4 regions of the Ammoniphilus oxalaticus genome follow, and region 4 is predicted to be linked to each of the others. Evidence: riboswitches for the same ligand, from Rfam matches in the RefSeq annotation. Region 4 holds a riboswitch; each other region holds the start of a gene.
The links. Region 4 has a riboswitch for thiamine pyrophosphate ahead of BEP19_RS06125 (ABC transporter substrate-binding protein). Riboswitches for the same ligand answer to the same signal wherever they lie in the genome.
Positions count from the first base shown of each region.

Region 1: linked by a shared signal. The riboswitch ahead of tenA (thiaminase II) and the one ahead of BEP19_RS06125 (ABC transporter substrate-binding protein) in region 4 are both predicted to bind thiamine pyrophosphate.
Region 2: linked by a shared signal. The riboswitch ahead of thiC (phosphomethylpyrimidine synthase ThiC) and the one ahead of BEP19_RS06125 (ABC transporter substrate-binding protein) in region 4 are both predicted to bind thiamine pyrophosphate.
Region 3: linked by a shared signal. The riboswitch ahead of BEP19_RS10755 (3-oxoacyl-ACP reductase) and the one ahead of BEP19_RS06125 (ABC transporter substrate-binding protein) in region 4 are both predicted to bind thiamine pyrophosphate.

Region 1 covers NZ_MCHY01000011.1:95,522-99,727, reverse strand. Annotated here, with positions in the region: gene thiS (sulfur carrier protein ThiS) at 28-231, shown strand; gene BEP19_RS15695 (thiazole synthase) at 234-1,001, shown strand; gene BEP19_RS15690 (thiazole biosynthesis adenylyltransferase ThiF) at 998-2,014, shown strand; TPP riboswitch at 2,047-2,149, shown strand; gene tenA (thiaminase II) at 2,388-3,095, shown strand; gene BEP19_RS15680 (ABC transporter ATP-binding protein) at 3,070-3,840, shown strand; gene BEP19_RS15675 (ABC transporter permease) at 3,830-4,206, shown strand, end outside.
Region 2 covers NZ_MCHY01000008.1:745,454-749,659, reverse strand. Annotated here, with positions in the region: gene thiC (phosphomethylpyrimidine synthase ThiC) at 319-2,082, opposite strand; TPP riboswitch at 2,244-2,356, opposite strand; gene BEP19_RS10095 (H-type small acid-soluble spore protein) at 2,414-2,593, opposite strand; gene BEP19_RS10090 (hypothetical protein) at 2,812-3,339, shown strand; gene BEP19_RS10085 (GNAT family N-acetyltransferase) at 3,472-3,897, shown strand; gene BEP19_RS10080 (ABC transporter permease) at 4,004-4,206, opposite strand, start outside.
Region 3 covers NZ_MCHY01000008.1:875,747-879,952, reverse strand. Annotated here, with positions in the region: gene BEP19_RS10760 (LLM class flavin-dependent oxidoreductase) at 190-1,491, opposite strand; gene BEP19_RS10755 (3-oxoacyl-ACP reductase) at 1,578-2,330, opposite strand; TPP riboswitch at 2,477-2,577, opposite strand; gene BEP19_RS10750 (arsenic resistance protein) at 2,773-3,720, shown strand; gene BEP19_RS10745 (class I SAM-dependent methyltransferase) at 3,841-4,206, opposite strand, start outside.
Region 4 covers NZ_MCHY01000007.1:235,322-239,527, forward strand. Annotated here, with positions in the region: gene BEP19_RS18215 (ATP-binding cassette domain-containing protein) at 1-230, opposite strand, end outside; gene BEP19_RS06120 (ABC transporter permease) at 227-997, opposite strand; gene BEP19_RS06125 (ABC transporter substrate-binding protein) at 1,009-2,013, opposite strand; TPP riboswitch at 2,444-2,545, opposite strand; gene BEP19_RS06130 (hypothetical protein) at 3,213-3,395, shown strand; one part of gene BEP19_RS06135 (IS3 family transposase) at 3,485-4,148, shown strand; one part of gene BEP19_RS06135 (IS3 family transposase) at 4,148-4,206, shown strand, end outside.

The DNA.
Region 1 (4,206 bases), on a different contig from region 4:
ATTAAAGGCCTGGAGGTGGAGATTTTTATGAACTTAGTCATTAACGGAGATCAAATTGAAGTTCCTGATTCTCTAGAATTCATCTCTGATTTACTCCAGCATTTTGAGCTTGGAGAAAAAGTGGTCATTGTTGAAGTGAATGCGAGCATACTTGAAAAAGATCAACATGCTAAAACACGATTGACGAATGGTGACCGAATTGAGATTGTACACTTTGTGGGAGGCGGATGAACATGTTAACCATTGGACCCTATGAATTTAATTCTAGATTGCTGTTAGGCACAGGGAAGTTTGAAAGTTTTGAAATTCAAAAGGAAGCGGTAGATGTTTCAGAATCTCAGATTCTCACATTTGCGGTCCGCCGAATGAACATATATGAACCTAGTCAGCCTAACTTTTTAGAGATGTTGGACGTGAATAACTATACCTTGTTGCCGAATACTGCGGGCGCTTCTACTGCGGAGGAAGCGGTGCGTATTGCTAAGTTAGCGAGGGCATCGGGATTGTGCGACATGATTAAAGTCGAAATCATCGGTGATGAAAAGACCTTGCTGCCTGATCCAATCGAAACGTTGAAGGCCTCTGAGATTTTATTAGAGGAAGGGTTTACGGTATTGCCCTACACTTCAGACGATGTCTTGTTGGCAAAAAGGTTACAAGAGCTTGGGGTCCATGCGGTTATGCCTGGCGCGTCGCCAATCGGTTCTGGTCAGGGGATCATAAACCCGCTAAACTTAAGTTTTATCATTGAGCAAGCGACTGTGCCGATTATCGTTGACGCCGGGATTGGTTCGCCTTCTGATGCGGCAATCGCGATGGAAATGGGAGCTGATGGTGTGTTGCTGAATACAGCAGTGGCCGGGGCAAAAGATCCAGTGAAAATGGCAAAAGCGATGAAACTAGCAATTGAAGCGGGACGACTTGGATATGAAGCTGGGCGAATCCCAAGAAAAAGATATGCTTCTGCGAGTAGTCCACTGGAAGGGTTGAGCACAATTTGAGCGATCGGTATTCACGGCAAGAATTATTTCAACCCATTGGTAAAGAAGGACAGCGTAAGTTATCTCAGAAGCATGTCCTTATGATCGGAGCGGGCGCGTTAGGGACAGGAGCCTCTGAAACGCTCGTTCGGGCAGGCGTCGGAAAATTGACGATTGTCGATCGGGACTATGTAGAGTGGAGCAACCTGCAACGGCAGCAGCTTTATACAGAGCAAGACGCAACTGAGCGGATGCCAAAAGCAATTGCGGCTTACAATCGATTGAGCGCAGTGAATTCGGAAGTGGAGATTATCGCTAAAGTTACCGACGTAACCACGGAAGAGATTGATGAGCTTGTCGAAGGCGTTGATTTAATCATGGATGCCACAGACAATTTTGATATACGTTTATTGATTAATGACGCGGCGCAAAAGTATCGAATTCCTTGGATTTATGGCGCTGTCATTGGAAGTTATGGTTTAACGTATACGATTCTGCCGGGACAAACACCGTGCTTGTCTTGTTTGCTAGAAAGTGTGCCGATGGGCGGAGCGACGTGCGATACTGCGGGAATCATTAGTCCGAATGTGCAAATGGTTGTCGCCTATCAAACGGTAGAAGCGATGAAAATATTAGTAGAAGACTTTGATGCGGTTCGTCCCACGTTACTGTCTTTTGATTTATGGACGAATCAACACACGACGATTCGAGTCGATAAATTAAAAAAAGATGATTGTCCATCTTGCGGAAAACAGCCAAGTTTTCCGTTTTTGAGCCAAGCAAACCATACGAAAACAGCTGTGCTGTGCGGAAGGGATACGGTTCAAATTCGTCCGCCTGTTCCGATGCAAAGGGATCTGGAGCAATTGGCCCAATCACTTGCTGTTCACGGCCAGATAGAAAAAAATCCATATCTCGTATCGTTATCAACAGGCGCGCACCGTTTAGCGATTTTTCAAGATGGCAGAGTTCTCGTGCATGGCACAAAAGATGTTACTGAGGCGCGTACGCTTTATCATCGATTTTTAGGGTAATCGTCTTGAAATTACTAGATTAATTGAATAGATAGATCCACTAGGGGAGTCCGAAGGTCTGAGATGGAATGATAATTCCGACCCTTTGAACCTGATCTGTATAAAAACAGCGAAGGGAAGTGGTGAGAAAATACATGATGCATGTGCGTATCTTGCCACTTTCAATTTGTGAAAGTGGCATTTTTTATTCAATCGTTTCTTGTTTGATGCATATATGAACGTGAATTTACGGATTTGAAAGGGGTGATTGCGGCTTCTTTATTTGCCATTAGAGTCCTCGAATAATCTTGCTGTTCTAGGTGAGTGAATCCACAGATGTCATGGCATGAATCTATTATAAAATGGTGTGATACCGAAAGGAGCAATAAATAAAATGAGATTTTCAGAAAGATTACATGAGAAGGTAAAGCCGATTTGGGAACAAAAGCATGCGCATCCGTTTGTGCGAGGTCTAGGGGACGGAACGTTAAATCGTGAAGCATTCGAATTCTATATGAAGCAGGACTATGTATACTTGGTCGACTACACGAAAATGTTTGCTCTTGGAGCGGCAAAAGCGCGTGATTTAGATACAGCCAACTGGTTTAGTAAGTTGCTCCATGAGACATTGCACTTTGAGATGGATTTGCATCGTAAATATGCGGCGCGTTTTGGCATCTCAAATGAAGAGTTAGAGTCAACGATCCGCACACCAACCAACATTGCGTATACGCACTATATGTTACATGTGGCCTATAGCGGCACAATTGAAGAAATAGCTGCCGCAGTCTTACCATGCGCGTGGGGTTACTGGGAAATTGGCGCGCGCTTGGCGGAAACGAATCCAAAATCACTTGAACATGAATTTTATGGTGATTGGGTAAAAACGTATTCATCCAAGGAGTTTGGCGATCTAGCCCAATGGTTGATCGGTTTTATCGATCGGGCGGGTGAAGGAAAGCCTGAGCGTGACTTGGCTGTTCTAGAAGAAATTTTCTTGAACACATCTCGATTTGAGTATATGTTCTGGGATATGGCATACCACGGACATGACTGGCCAGCGGAGATCAAGGCTAATGGCAACGTTACTCAAGTTCGATAATATATCATTCACATACGATTCGGAACGTGAGCGAACCACGATTCTCTCCCAGCATGATTGTGAAATCAAAGAGAACGAATTTGTTAGTTTGGTTGGGTTAAGCGGTTGCGGAAAGAGCACGGTCGTCAAATTGATGGCCGGGCTCTATCAACCGACCAGCGGAGAGATTGAGTTTAACGGTGGAGCGAACGAACGCTTAGGACATGTGAGCTTGATGCCGCAACAGGATATGCTAATGCCGTGGCGAACGATTACAGAAAACGCGGCTCTGCCATTGGAAATCCAGGGTGTTCGAATCAAGGAAGCGGAGCAGCAGGTACATGAATATCTTCCTTCCTTTGGTTTGGAGGGCGTTGCTCAAGCTTTTCCCGACCAACTTTCAGGAGGTATGAGACAGCGGGTTTCCTTTTTGCGAGCGATGCTTGGCGGGCATCACTTGCTATTGTTAGATGAACCATTTAGCGCCCTTGACGCGTTTACGCGTCGAGAAATGCAGCTGTGGTTGACCGATACGTGGCAAGAATGGGGACGTTCGATCTTCTTGATTACGCATGATATTGAAGAGGCAATCTTTTTGTCGGATCGAATTTTTATCATGGAAAAAGGCCAGACAGGCCCGTTTCAAGAAATTGTTGTGCCGTTTGAACGACCGAGGCCAAATAATCTTCATCTAACGAAAGAATTTATTGAACTGCGTTCAAAAATAACCGAGTTGTTATTTAAGAAGGAAACCAATGAAAAATAGTCGACTCTTACTCATCATCACAGTTGCGTTTGGGTTAGCGTGGGAAGGGATTGTCCGACTGTTGAATGTGCCAGTGTTTATTTTACCTCCGCCAAGTCGCATTTTTGCGGCATTAGGAAAGCATTGGGAACTACTCTTGTTTACACATTTGCCTGTGACGCTGTGGGAAGTTATTCTCGGTTTGTTTTTGTCGATTGTCATTGCGGTCGGGGCGGCAATGTTGATCCATTTTTCAGAAATCGGCGAAAGAGTGCTTTATCCGATTGTGATTGCTTCGCAGACGATTCCAATTGTTGCTTTATCGCCGATCTTGATCATGTGGTTTGGTTACTCGATTTGGGGAAAAGTAGCCGTTACTATTTTGAT
Region 2 (4,206 bases), on a different contig from region 4:
TCACTAATCGAATCGCATGCGAGTGAAAATTTTAGTGGCGAATCGGACGTAAAATGGATGTATATCCGTAGTTATAAAAAAGCTGACCAAAGAGGTCAGCTTTTTACTTAATAATAGAGACTTTCGGATTTCATACAACGCGCGCATGTACTTGTCAACTCGTTACTAACCATTTGATGGGCGCATGATGCTTGGAGCTCGAGGAGTTCTGCTTTTAAGTCTGCTATGCGAGATTCCAACTTCCTAATTTCACTCGTAATGATACCGGCATCCTTCATTGGCAAAATCCCCTCCTAGGTTTTTACATATCAATCTTCTTTAGATATAGATCTTACTACCCAGCTCTTTAAACTCCTTCGATTTCTCCTTCATGCCATCGACAGCCTCTTGGTGTTCAGCGGTGTTGCGAATATCATGGCTAATCTTCATGCTGCAGAATTTCGGTCCACACATGGAACAGAAATGAGCTGTTTTTGCCGCTTCTGCAGGCAATGTCTCATCGTGGTACTCCATCGCTCTTTCTGGATCCAACGATAGGTTAAATTGATCATGCCAGCGGAATTCGAAACGAGCTTTGGATAGAGCATCGTCACGAAGTTGAGCGCGTGGGTGACCCTTTGCTAAATCAGCGGCGTGAGCAGCGATTTTGTACGTAATGATTCCATCTCTAACGTCATCTTTGTTCGGCAGGCCTAAGTGCTCTTTCGGCGTGACATAGCACAACATCGCCGTTCCAAACCAACCGATCATCGCGGCTCCGATTGCGGATGTAATGTGGTCATACCCTGGCGCGATATCTGTGGTTAGCGGGCCTAGTGTATAGAATGGCGCTTCGTGCGTGAGTTCAAGTTGTAAGTCCATATTCTCCTTGATCTTGTTCATCGGAACGTGTCCAGGTCCTTCAATCATCACTTGCACGTCGTGTTTCCACGCAATTTTTGTTAATTCACCTAATGTTCTTAGTTCAGCAAATTGCGCTTCGTCGTTTGCGTCTGCGATCGAGCCAGGACGAAGTCCATCACCTAACGAGAAGGAAACATCGTACTCTTTCATAATTTCGCAAATTTCTTCAAAATGCGTATATAGGAAGCTTTCTTGGTGATGCGCCAAGCACCATGCGGCCATAATTGAACCACCGCGAGAAACGATACCCGTCACACGCTCAGCCGTTAATGGCACATAGCGCAACAAGACACCCGCGTGAATCGTAAAGTAGTCAACGCCTTGTTCCGCTTGTTCGATCAATGTGTCGCGGAACACTTCCCAATTCAAGTCTTCAGCAACACCGTTTACTTTTTCCAACGCTTGGTAAATTGGGACCGTGCCAACCGGAACTGGAGAGTTTCGGATAATCCACTCACGTGTTGTGTGGATATTTTTACCTGTGGATAAGTCCATGATTGTGTCAGCGCCCCAACGCGTGGCCCATGTCATTTTTTCTACTTCTTCTGAAATGGAAGAAGTTACTGCTGAGTTACCAATGTTCGCGTTAATTTTTACGTGGAAGTTACGTCCAATAATCATTGGCTCCGCTTCTGGATGGTTAATATTCGAAGGAATGATCGCTCGTCCTTCCGCAATTTCTTTACGAACAAACTCAGCTTCTACCCCTTCGCGGATCGCGACAAATTCCATTTCAGGCGTAATGATTCCCTGACGCGCATAGTGCATTTGCGTCACGTTTTTGCCCGCTTTTGCTCTTAATGGTTTACGTGTCAGGCCTGGGAACACTTGTTGGCGCTCTTCATTTGCCCCTCTTAAACCGTCGTCTTCGGGTTTCACTTCACGACCTTCATATTCTTCAACGTCACCGCGCTCTAGAATCCATTGTCTACGCAACGCGGGTAATCCCTCTTGGATATCGACGGTATAGTCTGGGTCCGTATAGATACCGCTCGTGTCATAAACGCGAAGCGGATCGTTTGGCTCTGTTGTTCCATCCATTTTCGTTGTATCGCTCAACGAAATCTCGCGCATCGGGACCTGAATACTCGGATTTGAGCCCTCAATGTACACCTTTTTACTGTTAGGGAATTGCTGGATCTCTGCTACTTGCACCAAAGTTTCTGTAGATTTTGACAAGAAAAAAACCTCCTATTTTTTCGAAAATACAAAATATTTCGAACCTTTATGGAGGCGGAAGATGACTTAATCGATCACAATAAAATCAAAAATCCGCATGAATAGATTCATGCGGATGAATAGATACTGATTGTGACCCATGTTGTAAAAAACATTAAACACAACAATGCTTGTCTAATCCCTCCGCTGGCATTATCCAGTTCAGGTTCAACGGTCGATAACAGATTAACGTTATCCTCTCAGCCTAGTTCCCTAAGCTCCCGTGTAAGGCTATTTAGTTGCTCAACAACTATATTAGCGCGCTACTAAACTTTTGACAAGCATATTTTTCCTATTGCTCAATTAAGCTGCTCAATGGCACCTCTTGTTCCTTTTCAGGCTCGCCTAGCGGATAGACGCTAGCAGTCTGCGCTTGACCATCTACTTCGCGGATGTAAACAGGCTTTCCTTCGTGCGTCACATGCGCCATGACTTCTGAAGATACGATCTCCATCGCTCGTTGTTTATCCATATTAACTAACCTCCTTAATTTTCAATACAGCCTTTATCTTTTCCAACACCCATTTTTTTATACTTTTACAACTGAGCGTCGTAAAGCCGTCCTATTTTTGCAAAAGTCCACTCTTATCTTGGTTCATGCGCCGCTTCCCATCTACCTGAAAAATAATAAAATAATCTGAGAAGTTTCTTAATATAATTGGACCAAAACGATCGGGAGGTGGCCCGGAAATGGCTCGTTCCAGAATCCTACGGCGACGTGATCGTAAGTCTATTGCGCAATGGATAAAAAAAGTTAAAAAGAATCGCTTACCGAAGGATAAATCCGAACGGTTAAAAATAATGAAGCATAAATTAGCTTTGCCGTATGAGGTCATGGGAGAAGGAAGTAAACGTCTCGTGTACGATCTAACGAAGAAGTCGGTGTTAAAAGTAGCCATCAATGAAAAGGGGTTGCGAGATAATAAGAGAGAGATCAAAATCTATCGCTCTGCCCCACGTAACTTAAAAAAACATCTGGCTAAAATCCGCGAAAATGGCGCAGGTTGGCTGATAATGGATAAGATCAATCAAATAGTCCCCGACACGAAGAAAAACAAACAAAAATTAAAGAAATTAGAAAAACGATTTAAAAAAAGAGGGATCATCACGGATGATTTGTTCAGTCGATCGAAGAAATTAAAAGGCTCGAACACCCGTTTAAATAAAAAAGGGGGAATGGTCGTCATTGATTATGGCAACTTTAAACGTAAGAAATGAATGAAATAAAGTAGTTAGCGGTCAAACAGCCCCCCCCCCTTTCAACGCGGTTGTTTGACCGCCTTTACATACACTAAAATAATCGTTTACGATAGGACAAGGCTTCTTTTTGCTAGAAAGGCAGGTTTAAAAATGGACGTCAATCGGGTAACAACGAAACAACAATTAGAAGACGCGTTTGCCATTCGAAGAACGGTATTCGTTGAAGAACAAGGCGTAGCATTGGAGGTGGAATTTGATCAACACGAGGCGGAGGCTGAGCATATCTTAGTTTATAGCGATGAAAGACAACCGATCGGGACGGGCAGAGTTCGCGCGATCAAAGACCAGGCAAAACTGGAAAGAATTTGCATCCTTGCCCCTTACCGCAAACACGGCTTGGGCAAAGTTATCATCGAAACGCTGGAACAGATCGCCCGGGAACAAGGGTTTACGAAAGCTTTAATCCATGGACAGACGCAAGCGGAAGGTTTTTACCGCAAATTAGGCTACGTTACGAACTCCGAAGTCTTCATGGAGGATGGCATTCCGCATGTGGCGCTTACAAAACAGCTGTAGACACAAGGACCTTCTCTGAGCCTGTCTTCAACAACGACAAAAACCCCCTTAGGTTCCTCTCTTCGATTACCTATGGGGGTTTTCTCATGTCAGTAGTGAAGGCGCGCTAATGCTCCGCTCTTCCCCACACGCGATTGATTCGCTTTTCCAATTGTCCAACGGCCTTATCAAGGGCAAGCCCCGCCAGACCGATCACGACGATCCCCGCCATGACTAAATCTAAGCGCATTGAGTTTCTAGAATCAATAATCAAATAGCCTAATCCCGATTGGGTACCGACCATCTCACCGGACACGAGGAAAATCCAAG
Region 3 (4,206 bases), on a different contig from region 4:
CTGTTTTGTGACATTTATTTTAAAAGAAAAACGAAAATGGATAGTGAAAAACTTTGAGGGCGATCCTCATCGTAAAGTGAGGCGATAAAGTCGCCCATATCCTAAAATTCTCGCTCATATCCCAATTCCCTAACGAAATGTACGCAAAAACCCCCTCACTACCACATTAGTGAGGGGGTTCATCATGTATTATGCTAATCCTAGATGTTCGCGGAAGGTATGACCTTCATATTTTTCTCTGTATATGCCTCTTTTTTGCATTTCGGGTACGATCAGTTCAACAAAGTCTTCTAAACTACCAGGAAATGTCGGAGGCATGAGATTAAATCCGTCCGCCACGCCCTCTTCAAGCCACATCTCCATCTCATCCACAATTTCCTCGGGTGTGCCGATCAACGTGCGATGTCCGCCGCCTGCGCTTAAATAGCCTAGCAACTCTCTTACTGTCGGCTGTCTATCGTTGATAATTTCTAGGATCGTTTGATAACGTCCACTCGGTCCTGTAAATTCTTCGACTGGCGGTAAGGTTGGCACAGGTTTGTCGATGTCCCAGTTTAAACAATCTTGTCGCACAAAGAAACTCAATTGTTTTAAACCTGTTTCAATCGGTAGCCGCTCATCTAAGGCCGCTTTTTTAGCTAGAGCTTCTTCACGCGTGTGACCGACATAAGTGACTAAGCCTGGAAACACCTTAATATGTCGATCACTTCCGTTTTGTCGCAATTGTTCATCTAATCTTGCGCGGAATCTTTTGGCTTGCTTTAAGTTCCACGACACGGAATAGACGGCATCGGCATATTTCGCCGCTAAGGCAACGCCATATTCAGAGGCGCCCGCTTGCATCGCTACCGGTCTGCCATACGGACTTTTTGGCGTGGTCAGTGGACCATGCACTTTAAAATGGGCGCCTTCGTGATGAATCGGCTGAATGTTTGATGAATTGATCAATCGATTTCCTGCTCGATCGTGTATAAAATCTTCAGTGTCCCACGAATCAAATAGTTTATTCATAACAGTCGCGAATTCATCCGCCTTCTCGTAGCGTTGTTCATGGGGAGGCAATCCATCCATACCATGATTGAATGCCTCTAAATCTGTCATGGATGTCACGAGATTCCAACCGATGCGTCCTTTTGTAATATGGTCCAAACTTAAAAGTTGGCGCGCGGCGGTGAATGGATTAGCGAAAGTGCTTGAGATCGTTGATACTAATCCCACATGACTAGTCACTTGGGAGATCGCTGTTAAATTGACAATCGGATCCAACCAAAACATAGGCATTACACTCGGATCATTAGCTGGAAAGGATTGATTATCAGCAAAAAAGACGGCGTCAAAGAGCCCCTTTTCCGCTACTTGAGCCAAGTATTGGTAATAGGAAACATCTCCGATATCTTCAACACTTGAGTCAGGCATTAACCACGCAGCTTGGTGGTGTCCACATCCAATTAGCAAAACACCGATGTGCAATTGTTTTTTCTTATCTATCATTTGTTTACACCTCAAAACACATCATGATAAATTGTCTCGTCTACTCTTTATTAAAAAAGGGGGTGTCTATTGTGTTTGAAGCGCGATTAGTTCATTGTCAATCCACCGTCAACAGTAATATTTTGACCTGTCACTCCGTCCGCATTTTCCGAAGCTAAATAAGCGACCATGTTGGCTACATCTTGCGGTGTCGTCACTTTTCTCAATGGCGTTGATTGCGCAATCAGATCGAATACTTCTGGCGTGGTCACCGCGCTGGCGTCCGTCGTTTTTAATAATCCGCCTGAAACGACATTCGCTCGGATCCCATATTGGCCCAACTCAACAGCGATATTACGCGTGAATCCGATCAGTCCAGCTTTAGCCGTCGTATACTCATGATAAGGCACAACAGGATTTTGATATAAGTTAGTACCTATGCTGATGATGCCTCCATTTTTTCGATCAATAAATTGAGGGATTACACTTTGAGCGATATTAAATGCCGCTTTTAACGTGCCATCAATTTGTTTTTGGTAGTCTTCCCAGGAAAGTTCTGGAAAAGGCTTCTGTTCCGTTGGATCAAATTTGAAATCTACCAACGCATTGTTAACGACAACATCGATCTGGCCAAAATGTTCCGTTCCCTGTTTTATGAGACGATCTACTTCCGCGCGATTGGTTACATCGGCCTGAATAGCAACCGCTTTTTCTGAGCCAATTTCGGAAGCAAGCTTTTCAGCAGCCTCTTTGCTTTGATAATAATTGATCACTACATTAAATCCTTGATCCGCCAATGTCTTTACAATCGCCGCCCCTAAACCTCTGCTTCCACCTGTTACGAGAACCGTCCTACTCATCGTACCCACTCCTCTATTTTTACTTTTTTGATGAAACTCAATAAACAAAATGATCGATAAAATAAAAAATACACAACCTCCCCATAGGAAAATTGCGTAAAAAAATAACTACATATTAAGAATAAGACTGACCACTCTTTAAGTATGTATTAGAAGTTACACTTTCCTACGCTAGTTTCAAATAGTTCAGGTTCAAAGGGTTTGAGTTCAAACTCATCTCAGTTAAATAACACCCCTAGTGCATCTATTAAAGCTATATTTAATATATAGTTAATAGATATTTATGTCAAGGCGGGAAACGAGCTACACTATTTCCTCAATTTCGTTCATTCGCCTTGCTAGTTTAGAGCTTACTTTCCACTAGCCAACACCTTTTTATCCGTTCTAAGGAATGATAAGATGATATGTGTTTAAATTGTTATCGTCAGGTGTGATTGCATCAATGGGATTATTCGAAAAGCTATACACCCTTATTATTTTCGTAGCCGTAATGATGGGGATAAGTATAGGACAAGTAGAACTAATACGAGCGAATGCGGATAATTTCATTGTCCCACTATTAGTAGCTATGCTGTATATTACCTTCTTACAGATTCCAATCGAAGAAATAAAAAAGGCTTTTAAAAACATGAAGTTTACGTACACTGCAGCGATCATTAACTTTGTTTGGACCCCCGTGTTAGCGTGGCTTCTTGCATTATTATTTTTAAGTGACAATCCTGCGCTCTATCTTGGATTTATGATGCTGATGGTTACACCATGTACGGATTGGTACTTAATTTTCACAGGAATAGCCAAAGGAAATGTGGCATTAGCAACAGCTATTTTACCTCTAAACCTCGTCTTGCAAGTCACTTTGTTGCCTATTTATCTTCTTGTTTTCGGAGGAACGACAGGGGTTATAGAATTTTCATTGCTGATCAAAAGTATTTTAATTACTTTATTCTTACCTTTCATTTTAGCTTTTCTTACAAAAATCGTCTTGAGAAACAAGCAACAGTTTAGGGATTATCTCATCTCTCATCTCAGCATGTTACCGATTGTTTTGCTTAGTCTCGCCATCGTTGCTATGTTTGCTACTCAAGGTCAACTATTGCTAGATCACTTAGATCTAATGTGGCAAATCACCGTCCCGATCCTTTTATTTTTCATTATTAATTTTGTTGTCGGACAAAAGGTCGGACAGTTTATGAAGTTCCCATACAAGGACAGAGCCAGTCTGAATTTAACGATCTTAGCAAGAAATTCGCCCATTGCCTTAGCCATTGCTATGACCGCTTTTCCAAATCAACCCTTAATCGCTTTAACACTCGTTATAGGACCATTATTGGAATTACCCATTCTAGCTCTCATCACTCAGCTTTTATTATTTACAAATGAAAAAAAATAGCAGACTATTACTAACTACCCGATGCATTCGGTTACTCGTTTTGAGGGGGCCTAGCCCCCTTAGCTAGGTGAAGCGCCAAAGCGGTGCGCCCTGAGCGGTTAAATCCTTCTATGATCAACGCTATGTCATCGCAAGTAAAAATTCCTCCCCGCTCGGCAACCGTAGATTGTCTGTTCGGTCGCTAAAATAGCGTTCGTTTAAATCTGCGGCAGATACATGGCAAACGTCGCGGAACCGGAGCTCACGCGCCAACGCTGTCATTTCTGAAGGTGTGAAAAAGCTAATAAAAGGTGTGCCGCTCGCGCGCGCTCCTTGCTTGGCCTCCTCCACTTCGGATCGGATTTCAGAGTCGGTCTGCTCTAACGGCAGTAGAAATGTCATAGCCAATGTGGAGCCTGGGGCAAGCTGCGCCGTCCGACGCAACATCGAAACAATCGCATCGTGTGTAAGGTACTGCGTGACCCCTGTGGCTGCAAGCACAGCGGG
Region 4 (4,206 bases):
GGCATGTAACTAATGTAACCCGTTTTATTCGTAATTCTCTTCTCATCGAGATAGATGTCCCCGTCATCTGGCGATAGTAGCCCACCAATTAAATTAAATAACGTGCTTTTCCCACTGCCTGATGGACCGAGTAAAGAAACAAATTCTCCCTTTTGAATGTCAATCGATATATCTTTCAAGACGAGCTGCCCACTAAAAGATTTGCTTATATTTTTTAGGGTTAGTGTCATGCTTCTCTCTCCTCCCTATTCCACCGAATGAGTAACCGCTCTATTAATACGATCAATGAGAAAAATGCCAAACTTAGTATCATCGCAAAAATAATTGCAACAAACACACGTGGCGTTCGATATGAAGAGGAGGCCAATGTCATAAAAACACCGATCCCTTTTTGCGCGCCTAACCACTCGGCGACGACTCCGGTCATCACACTGTATGTTGCCGCAATCTTAATTCCAGAGAAGATGGAAGGCAGAGCATGCGGCCATTCTAATTTCGTAAATAACTGTGAGCGAGTGGCCCCCATCATCTTCATATAATGAAGCAACTCGCGGTCCGTCTGTTGCAATCCACTAAGTGTCGCAACGGCGATGGGAAAAAATGAGGTCATCGAAATGATAATAATTTTTGGTGTCGCGCCTAACCCAAACCAAATCAGCAACAAGGGAGCCAACACGACAGTCGGAATGTTTTGCGACAATATTAAAAACGGGTAGATCGTTTCACGAACACGATCAAAATGGTGCAGCAACGTCGCGCTCGTGATCCCGATCGTTGTACCAATACTAAAACCGACTAAAACGAGTTCGATTGTTGAATACACATGTGGTAAAAAAGTAGGCAACACTTCTTTCATTTCCATAGCAATCAAAGACGGGGCCGGCAAGATCCACGTTTCGATGTTAAAGAAACGCGCTGCCCACTCCCAAATAGCGATAAAAATAAGTAACGCGAGCGCCGGTCGCCAACTTCGGAGCAAAAGACCTCGATTCGTCATTGCAATCTACACTACCTTTTCACGTTCTCAATAAATTGATTTGTAAATGCTTTTGCCGCATCGATTTCTTGATCAATAATCCCTTCATTAAACAAGAAGTCAGCATAGGATTTCCAGCGGATTTCCTCTTGAATCCCCCATTGTTCCGAATCATCCTGATAACGCGGAGACAACCAAGCTTGAGACGCTTTAACCAATTCAGGATCTAGGTCGGGTTCTGCAGCGATCAGAATTTCAGCCGCTTCTTCAGGATGCTCAATTGCAAATTCATACCCTTTCGCCGTTGCTTCGATAAATGCTTGCGCCTTCTCTGGTTCGTTTGCAATTACTGTTTCATTAGTAATAATGACGGGAGAATAAGAATTTAGTTCTTCCGCATAATCAACCGGATTTACAAAATTCATTTCCAGCCCTCGAAGCTCTGCCGCAATCCCTTGCCAAGCATAATAAATATGAATAAAGTCAACATGGTGTTCCATCGCAGTTAACAGATCTGTTGTACCAAGTCGAACAAATTCCAATTGGTCACTGTCTGCTCCCGCTCGTTTCATCACCATCTTGATCATCGGTTCAGCAATACTGCCTCCACCTGTTCCAAACTTTTTACCGACAAAGTCTTTGGGTGTGCGGATCCCTCTATCTACAGGAGAGGTATAGCCTGATGTAGAATTCGCAATAACAGCAGCGACAGACACGATTGGCAATCCATTTGCCCTTGCTTCAGTGACTGCGCCCTGGGAACTAATCCCAAACTCTCCTTGATTTGAACCAACCAATTGATTAGCGCTTACCTCGCCAGGCAACAGGATTTCCACATCGACGCCTGCTTCTTCATAAAACCCTTTTTCACGAGCAACATAAATGCCAGTATGATTCGTGTTTGGCGTCCAATCGAGAAACATTTTGACTGATTTGTTTCCTTCTTCATTTCCTCCTGTTGTAGCTGACTCACTGCCGCACGCTGCCACAACCACCAATGCGAGACTAACCGATAAAACCTTCAATAAACGCTTCATGTTTACTCTCCTTTGTTGTTTAACACTATTTATTTATGTTTTCAATAAAACTGACTTCTGAAGGGTTGACTCGTAATAATAGGTAAATACCGATCAAGCTCTTCCGCATATTCGTTTGTTTCTATAAAATTTAACTCAACTCCTCTCACCTCCGCCTCAATGCCTGTCCATGCGCCGCTTCATTACAAGGTTAACCATCGATTTTTCTAATAACTGCGAAAAAATGAACCCGCGCAACTCCTTTGGGCTCAGCAAGCGAATTCATAGGTCCTTGTACAATATGGATGTTAAACCTCTGTTCTGAGCTGTCTACCCTGTTTTCTCTCGATCGATCGGAAAAATTTCAAAAAAAAATCCTTCTCTAATCAATCTTTCTAAAGACTAGTGAAGGAAGTTAACTGATAAAATATATGAACAAAAATACATTCAAAATTTTACAGTTCTACTTCCCTCCGCTGGTCTTAACCAGTTCAGGTTCAAAGGGTGCTTAAAATACATTAATCTCAGCCCGAGGGCGCCCCTAGTAGAATATTTATTCAATTTGTTCCATTTTATCAAAGAAATTGGTTTAGTCAAACGAATTTCGACAAGACTCGATGCTTCTTAGCTATCCCTTACTCGGAAAGGAGTATAATAAATTGTATTTTCTATCATAACTACCTTCAATTTAAATGAAATCATTGTCCATTCGTGAGTATTAGAAAAAATACGAGCATTAAAGTGGAGAACGACTCATTTTCAATGCGGTTAGGACAGCGCCAGAGTTTTACCCAGCCTAAAAAATATATGTATAGCGAGTCCCGCGCCCACAAAAAGAAAAACCCTCAATACCAACGGTATCAAGGGTTTCCTCGTTTAATAATGCACCATATATTGATCGCGTTCCCACTGATGAATCTGTGTGCGGAACACAGTTGATCAATAAAACACAGAAAAATAAGGAGCGAAAACCTTGATATATCAGCGTTTGGTGGAATGTGTCCTTAAAACAAAACAAAGATAAAGATAGTTCTCGTGGGCAAATTGTGGGCGCGTTTGTGGGCAAAACCTGGTCGTATAAGACCGGGCTTTTTTCTTCTTATCAAGGAAGGAACTGATAAGAAGAACATTTCACGCTTCACCTAACCCTTATGGACTAAGTAAGCGATATATTCCTACTATGGTACAATAATATAAATATTTAATATGGAGGATCACAAGTGCCAACATACATAGCTAAATACTTCACTATAATCGATAGGGAACCTAAGAAGGGTTATGTATCTTTTTACTGTGAAAGCGATCAGGAAGTTGAAATTCTTGCCGAAGCAAAAATTGCGGCCTCTGATGAAGAAAATACAATCCCTAGTGAAATTAATATCATATCTTTGAGTGTTAAATAAATAATCCCCACCACTCAATTGATATGCTCCCAATATAGTAGACAGAGAAATATTAAAAGTTCTCAACTACTATACTGGGGGCATTTTCTATGTCTAAAAGAATGAGTGCACATGCATTAAATATAAGGATAGAAGCCGTTTTAAGCGTGCTTGATGGGAAAAAGTCGGTTACCACAGTTGCGAAAGAATATGAAGTAGATAAAACGACAATTAAATCTTGGATTCACAAGTATGAAACAGATGGTGTGGATGGATTAAAAGAAGCAAAGACATGGAAAAAGTATTCGAGTGAGCTTAAAAGAACCGCGGTTGAATTTTACCTTAATGGAGGAGGAAGCCAGAGAGCAACATGTAAGAAATTCAATATTTCAGACCCTTTTGTTTTACGGCAGTGGATAAAGCTTTATACTAGTGGAAAAGAGATAAAATCCACTGGTAAAGGAAGAGAAATGATGAAAAAGGGCCGTAAAACTACACTTCAAGAGCGTATTGAAATTGTACAATATACCATCGCTAACGAACATGATTATCATAAGGCTGCGCAAAAGTACCAAGTTTCTTACCAACAAGTATATAGCTGGGTTCGTAAATACGAAAAAGGTGGAGAACAGGATCTTCAGGATCGTCGTGGTAAATCTTTCGAATCCAAACCTACTCTTACTGAAGAAGAGAAACTACAACTTCGTATTAAAGCGTTAGAACATCGCAATCAGTATTTAGAGGCGGAGAATGGCTTATTAAAAAAGTTGAAGGAAATCGAAAGGGGGATGGGACTGCGCGATTAGGTAAACATTTGGCTAAGTTTCAAGCA